DNA from 3 places in the Allobosea sp. P4_H5 genome. Region 3 is predicted to be linked to each of the others. Evidence: riboswitches for the same ligand, from Rfam matches in the RefSeq annotation. Region 3 holds a riboswitch; each other region holds the start of a gene.
What was found. Region 3 has a riboswitch for cobalamin ahead of AC1DS0_RS12845 (ABC transporter substrate-binding protein). Riboswitches for the same ligand answer to the same signal wherever they lie in the genome.

Region 1 (2,254 bases), on a different contig from region 3:
GAAACCGATCAGGAAGGCGAAGGCGAGCGGGATCAGGATGTCCTGGCCGTAATAGAGCGCCGCGATGATCACTGCCGCCGAGACGAGCGTCGCCGCCACCTTGACGATGTCGGCGCCGCCCAGATCGCCCGCGCCGATGCCGCCCGCCTCCGGCTGGACCGCTCTTCGGCTCGGAGCCGGTGTCGTTGCCATGCGCGAAGCCCCCCGGCCCCCTATTGGGTCGCCTTAAGAACGTGAGACGGACCACCCGGTTCCGCCTGCGCCCCAAGCCGCATTGCGAACTGCAAGCCGTAGACGCTAAGACGAAACGGTCTTCAACCATTGGTGTCAGCGATGGCGCGGGAAGAAACCGGAAACGGCGTTTCGGACAAGGCGGGGATGATCTGCCGGGCACTGCGCCGCGCGATCATCGAGCGCGCGCTCGAACCCGGCGCGACCTTGCCGGAGGATGCGCTCGGCGAACGCTTCGGCGTCAGCCGCACCCTCGCGCGCCATGCCCTTGCCCAGCTCGCCGCCGAAGGGCTGGTCGAACTACGCCGCAACCGCACTGCCGTCGTGGCAACGCCGAGCTGGCAGGAGGCGCGCGACACCTTCGACATCCGCATCGAGCTGGAGCGCCTCGTCGTGCGCCAGCTCGCCGGCCGGCTGAGCAAGGCGCAGCTTGCGACCCTGCGCGCCCATGTCGATGCCGAGGACGCGGCGCGTGGCGGCCCCGACGCGGTCTCGATCCGGCTCGCGACCGAGTTCCATATCCTGCTCGCTGAGATGACGGAGAGCCCGATCCTCGTCCGCTATGTCAGCGAGCTCGCCTATCGCTGCTGCCTGATCCTGTCGCTCTACAGCCGGCCGCATTCCTCGGAATGCGGCATCAACGAGCACCGCCTGCTGATCGACGCGCTCGCAAGCGGCGACGCCGGAAAAGTCACGAGCCTGATGCACCACCATCTCGATTCGGTAGCGGAACGCGCATTGGTGGCAGAGGCCAAGCCACGCGGGCGCGACATCATGGCGATCCTCGCGCCCTATGCGGAGGCGCCGGCTCCGGCTGCGAAGGCGGCGCGAAAGCGACCGCTCAAAGCGGCCGAATAAATCCCGTCCTGCAGGCTGCGGGCGAATTGACGCTGCCGCATTTCCGCCCTACTCGTGAACGCGACGGTTCCCTCACGGGATCAAAAGGGAACGCAGTGCGGATGGCTTGGCCATCTCATGCTGCGGCTGCCCCCGCAACTGTAAGCGGCGAGCCTTTCGCCATACGCCACTGGGACCTCGGCCCTGGGAAGGCGGCGAAGGGCAGCGACCCGCGAGCCAGGAGACCTGCCGTCAGCCGTGGTCACACGCGAACACATCGGCCGGGGTGCGCTGATGGGTGGTAGAACTGCGCGCACCCGGTTTCGGGAGCGGGTGGGGACATCTCGTTCGCGGTGACGTGCCACTGACGTTACCGCCGAGGTTTCCCGTGTTCCGTTTGCCAAAGCCCGCCAAGAGCGGGCGTTCGCCCCTTGCCTTCTCCCTGCTTGCCGCTTCAACGATGCTGATATCGCCCTCTGCACTGGCGCAGTCGGGCGAGAAGCCGATCGCGCTCGACGAGATCGTCATCAGCCCGACCGGCGTGCCGACCCCGGCCAGGGAGATCGCCAGCTCCGTCACCGTCGTCACCGCCCAGGAGATCGAGCGCCAGCAGCGCCGCACCCTGCCGCAGGCCCTTGCCGCCGTCCCAGGCCTCAACCTCGTCCAGACCAACGGGCCGGGCGGCCTCACCTCGGTCTTCATGCGCGGCACCAACTCCAACCACGTCAAGGTGCTGATCGACGGGATCGAGGTGAACGACCCCTCGACGCCGAACCGCTCCTTCGATTTCGGCCAGATGCTGACTACCGACATCGAACGCATCGAGGTGCTGCGCGGCCCGCAGAGCGGCCTCTATGGCGCCAATGCGCTCGGCGGTGTCATCTCGATCACCAGCAAGCGCGGCGAAGGTCCGCCCAAGGTGACGGGCTCGGTCGAAGCCGGCTCGCACGGCACCTTCAACCAGAGCCTCGGCGTCAGCGGTGGCAATGACCGCTTCGACTACGCTTTCGGCATCAGCCATTTCCGCGCGGAGGCCACGCCGGTGACGCCGCCGGAGCTCGTGCCCGCCGGACGGCGGCGCAATCCCAATTCCTATGACAATTGGAGCTATTCCGCCCGCCTCGGCGCCCGCCTGACCGACACGCTGAGCGTCAACTGGGTCGGCCGCTATATCGACGGGCAGTTG
Region 2 (2,254 bases), on a different contig from region 3:
GCTGCCGGCCATGCGCTCGGAAAGCGCCGCCGCAAGGCCGATGCCGGGCTGGTCATAGCCCTCCGGCAGATCCTCGCGCTGGCGCCGGCAGACGGTGCAGACATGGATAGTGCAGCCCGGCTCCAGCCGGGCGTCAGTCGCGAGGGCGAGATCGCCTTCGAGCATCAAAACGCCTCCTTGGATTGGCGCGGCCGTCGCCGGCCGCGCGAGGCGTCAGGCGACCGCGGTCACGGCGCTGCGGCGCGCGAGCCAGGGCCAGAGCACGCCGACGGCGAAGCCGGTGACGAGCCACAGCGCGGCCTGGATGGCGAGCGAAAGCGCGGCGAAATGCGCGGCGATCTCGGCCGGCACCTTGCTTTCCGGCGCGGCCGGATGCGGGGCACCGATCAGATGCGGCAGCAGCAAGGCGAGTACGGCGAGTGCCCGGGCCCAGGAAGCCTCGACGCGCAGGAAGACGAAGAGCGCGCCGGCGGTGACCACGGCCGTCAGYAGCCACCAGAGCTGTCGCTGCTGCAGCTCGGCCGCAGCGGAGCCCGGCAATTCCGGCGCCAGCCCCATGGCTGGAGCAAGGCCGAAGGCAAGGAAGCCGCAGACGGCCCAGGCGAGAGCACTGCGCTGGTCGATCTGTTCGTTCGCTGCGATCATCCCGGCGAGCAGCAGCGCGGCAAAGCCGATCGCGGTCGCGACCGTCACCAGGCTGGTGAAGGCGGTGCGCTGCAAACCGTCCTGCGGCTTCCATTCATGCTCGCCGGTGTGCTCGGCGCCGGCTTTCGGGTCGTTATGCGCGAGCTGGATGCGGGCCTCGCCAGTAAAGGCGGCCTGCATAGGTGCGCCCTGCGCGCGCAGGGCAGCCTCATAGGTCTCGGCCTTGAGGATCAGCGGGGTGGTGGTGACGTGCTGGAGCGCCGAGATCAGCAGCCCAGCCAGAAGCCCGGCCAGGATGCTGACCGTGAGAACACGCGTGACCATGTGCTTCCCCTCAATGACAGGGGAAAGCGAGGCCGTGACGGGTGTCGTGCGCCGCGTTGTGGATGTTGGACGAGGCGGCGAAGCCGACGGTGTAGATCAGCACGAAGCCGAGGATCAGCGCGGCGGCGACGGCTTTCGCCCGTTCCGAAACGCTGGCCTGGCTGGTGACGGTAGCCGTATTCATCTGGTTCTCCTTGGCCACCCCACCGGCAGCCTGCTGGACGACATCGAAAGACGGCAGGTCTCCTGGCTCACGGCTTGGTGTCCTGCTCCGCCTTCCCGGGAAACCCAGTGGCCGATGGCGCAGGACGCGCCGCTTACAGTTGCGGGGGCAGCCGCGGTCCTTCACCGCGTTCCCTTTTCACCTCGTCGTCGAGGCACCGTCACGGATGATCATTAGCCACAGGCGCGGTGCTGTGCAATGCACGACGTCTCTGCGAAAGCGAATGCCAGACATGACCCTTCCTCCGCTCACCCTCGTCCTCGGCGGCGCCCGCTCCGGCAAGAGCCGTCATGCCGAGGCGCTGATCGAGGCGCTGCCGGGTCCCTGGACCTATATCGCGACTGCCCAGGCCTATGATGACGAGATGCGCGCCCGCATCGCCGAGCATCGCGCCAGGCGCTCGCGCGATTGGCAGACGGTCGATGCACCGGTGGCTCTGCCCGAAGCGATTCGCAATGCACGGACTGGGCAACCCATCCTCGTCGATTGCCTGACGCTCTGGCTGACCAATCTGCTGCTGGCCGAGCGCGACATCGCGATCGCGAGCGGCGAACTCGTCGCCGCGTGCCGCGAGGCGAGCGCGCCGGTGGTGCTTGTTTCCAACGAGGTCGGCCTCGGCATCGTGCCGGACAATGCGCTCGCCCGGCGCTTCCGCGATGAGGCCGGCCGCCTGCATCAGCGGCTTGCGGTGCAGGCCGGGCGCGTGGTCTTCATGGTCGCCGGATTGCCGATGCAGGTGAAGTCGTAGAGCGAAGTGACGAGATGACGAACGAGGTCGAGGACGCCGCCCGCCACAAGGCGAAGATGGAAAAGCGCAAGGCGGTGCAGGACGCCGAGGTCGCTGGCAAGACGCTGGAAAAGGGCTTGCTGATCGTCAACACCGGCCCAGGCAAGGGCAAGTCGACCGCCGCCTTCGGCCTGATCCTGCGCGCGCTCGGCCATGGCTGGCGCATCGGCGTCGTGCAATTCATCAAGGGCGCCTGGTCCACCGGTGAACGCAAGGCGCTGGAGGCCTTCGGCGACCAGGTCTCCTGGCATTCGATGGGCGAGGGCTTCACCTGG
Region 3 (2,254 bases):
GCAGACAGCGCTGCCTGGCCGCTGATCGGCTATCTCACGGGCTTGGCTTCGCCCGACCGGATTCCGCTGATCAGGGGCCTGGCGAAGGCGCAGCCGACGCAAGATGATCTCAAGGCGCTCTGCGCCGCCTTCGGCACGACCTCGGCGGCGGCGATGCTCCATATCGAGGGGATCACGCCGGAAGCGGACAGCCTCGGCGGCGCTCCCGAGGACGAAGTCGCTATCACGCGCGAGCACCTGGCCGCGGGCTGGCGCAAGCTGAGCGAGGGGCCCCCGGATGTCGATCTCGTCGCTATCGGCAGCCCACACGCCTCGCTCGACGAATGCCGGGCGTTCGCAGAACGGCTCGACGGCCGCCCCGTCGCGGCTGCGCTCGCCGTCATCATCACGGCTGGGCGGGAGGTCGTCGCCGCGGCTGAAGTCGATGGCACGATGGCCAGGCTTGCGCGGAGCGGCGTCGCGGTCATCCCCGATCTTTGCTGGTGCTCGATCACCCGCCCGGTCTTTCCGGAGCAGGCGAAGGTGGTGCTGACCAACTCCGGCAAATACGCCCATTACGGGCCGGGCCTCTCCGGCTGCGCCGTCAGGCTGGGGACGCTCGACGACTGCATTGAGGCTGCACTGACGGGTGCTGCTTCCGCGCGGCTCCCCGCCTGGCTCGCCTGAGCCATCACGGTTGGCAGGCTTGACCTCGCGGCCCGGCCTTATAGGGTGACCGCGATCGAGGTTCTCCGGGTTGCTCCCGGAGCTAAGAGGGAATTCGGTGAGGCGCATTCCGCCAAAGCCGAGGCTGCCCCCGCAACTGTAAGCGGCGAGCTCTCCGTCCATCGTCCACTGGCGCTGATCGCGCTGGGAAGGCCGGGCGGAACCGGCATCGACCCGCGAGCCAGGAGACCTGCCCCGGTCGTCGAAGACGTCTTTCGGACGGGGTGTTCCGGAGCTGTGTGTCGATGGCGGCGATGCCCTCCATCCATCCACGCCCCTGCGCAGTTCCCCGCCTGCCATCTCGGGGAGCGATGAGACCCATGTTCATGAACACCGTCCGCGCCGTCGCGCAGAGCTTGACGGCTGCGCGCCGACCCTTCTATCAGAAATGCAACATTGTTACATTAAAGGCTTGTCCCGTGCCGGCTACCCGCCATCTCGTCCGCCTGCTGCAGGGACCCGTCGCGGCGCTCCTCGGCACCCTGATCGCGGGTGCCGCCATGGCGGCGCCGACACAATATCCGCTGACCCTTGAGAATTGCCGGGAGAGCGTGACTTTCAATGCACCGCCCAAGCGTGTCGTCGCGATCGGCCAGACCCAGACCGAGATCCTCTATGCGCTCGGTCTCGGCGATCGCGTCGTCGGCACCGCGGTCTGGTTCTCGCCGGTCGCCAAGCCCTATGAAGCCGTCAACGCCAAGGTGAAGCGCCTCGCCGACAATGATCCGAGTTTCGAGGCGGTGCTCGCCCAGGAGCCCGATCTCGTCACCGCGATGTTCGAATGGCATGTCGGGCCGAACGGCATCGTCGGCAAGCGCGACCAGTTCGCGAGGGTCAAGGTCCCGACCTATGTCTCGCCGACCGATTGCGTCGGCAAGGACAATTCCGGCGCCGGCGACGGCGTACGCACCCAGATGTTCACGATGGAGCTGGTCTACCGCAACATCCGCGAGTTCGGGCAGATCTTCGACGTCTCGGATCGCGCCGATGCGCTCGTCGCCGAGCTGAAGGCGCGCGAGGACAAGGCGGTCCAGGCGGTCGCGAACGTCAAGGCCAAGGACGTGTCGGTCGTGGTCTGGTTCTCCAGCCGGGATATCAAGGGCGATGGTTTCATGGCCGGCAAGAACGGCGTGCCCGCCTACATCCTGTCGAAGCTCGGCGCCCGCAACATCATCACCACCAATGAGGAATGGCCGCTGGTCGGCTGGGAGAGCATCGCTGCCGCCAACCCCGCGGTGATCGTCACGGTGAAAATGGATCGCCGCCGCTTCCCGGCTGATGACATCGAGAAGAAGCTCGATTTCCTCAAGACCGACCCCGTCGCCAGCAAGCTCGATGCGGTGAAGAACCAGCGCGTCGTCATCCTCGACGTCGGCGCGACCCGCGCCGGGCTCGACACGGTCGACGGCATCGAGACGCTCGCCGAGGCGATCGCCGGCTTCGGCCTTTCTCCTTGAGTCACGCTGCCCACGGCCCGAACTGGCCGGCGCGGATCGCCATCGCGCTGGCCTCGCTCGCTGCGCTCACCGTCTCGGTGGCGTTGGCGGTG

Region 1: it holds a riboswitch for cobalamin, as region 3 does, so the genes downstream of both, AC1DS0_RS06555 (TonB-dependent receptor plug domain-containing protein) here and AC1DS0_RS12845 (ABC transporter substrate-binding protein) in region 3, are expected to answer to the same signal.
Region 2: it holds a riboswitch for cobalamin, as region 3 does, so the genes downstream of both, AC1DS0_RS28985 (CbtB domain-containing protein) here and AC1DS0_RS12845 (ABC transporter substrate-binding protein) in region 3, are expected to answer to the same signal.

The regions. Positions count from the first base shown of each region.
Region 1 is NZ_JBFUKM010000003.1:18,424-20,677, reverse strand. Features, by position in the region: gene AC1DS0_RS06565 (AI-2E family transporter) at 1-192, opposite strand, end outside; gene AC1DS0_RS06560 (GntR family transcriptional regulator) at 334-1,089, shown strand; cobalamin riboswitch at 1,139-1,336, shown strand; gene AC1DS0_RS06555 (TonB-dependent receptor plug domain-containing protein) at 1,457-2,254, shown strand, end outside.
Region 2 is NZ_JBFUKM010000019.1:80,100-82,353, reverse strand. Features, by position in the region: gene AC1DS0_RS28995 (DUF1636 family protein) at 1-165, opposite strand, end outside; gene AC1DS0_RS28990 (CbtA family protein) at 214-969, opposite strand; gene AC1DS0_RS28985 (CbtB domain-containing protein) at 980-1,153, opposite strand; cobalamin riboswitch at 1,189-1,368, opposite strand; gene cobU (bifunctional adenosylcobinamide kinase/adenosylcobinamide-phosphate guanylyltransferase) at 1,416-1,940, shown strand; gene cobO (cob(I)yrinic acid a,c-diamide adenosyltransferase) at 1,955-2,254, shown strand, end outside.
Region 3 is NZ_JBFUKM010000005.1:316,581-318,834, forward strand. Features, by position in the region: gene lhpI (cis-3-hydroxy-L-proline dehydratase) at 1-666, shown strand, start outside; cobalamin riboswitch at 708-917, shown strand; gene AC1DS0_RS12845 (ABC transporter substrate-binding protein) at 1,206-2,162, shown strand; gene AC1DS0_RS12850 (FecCD family ABC transporter permease) at 2,159-2,254, shown strand, end outside.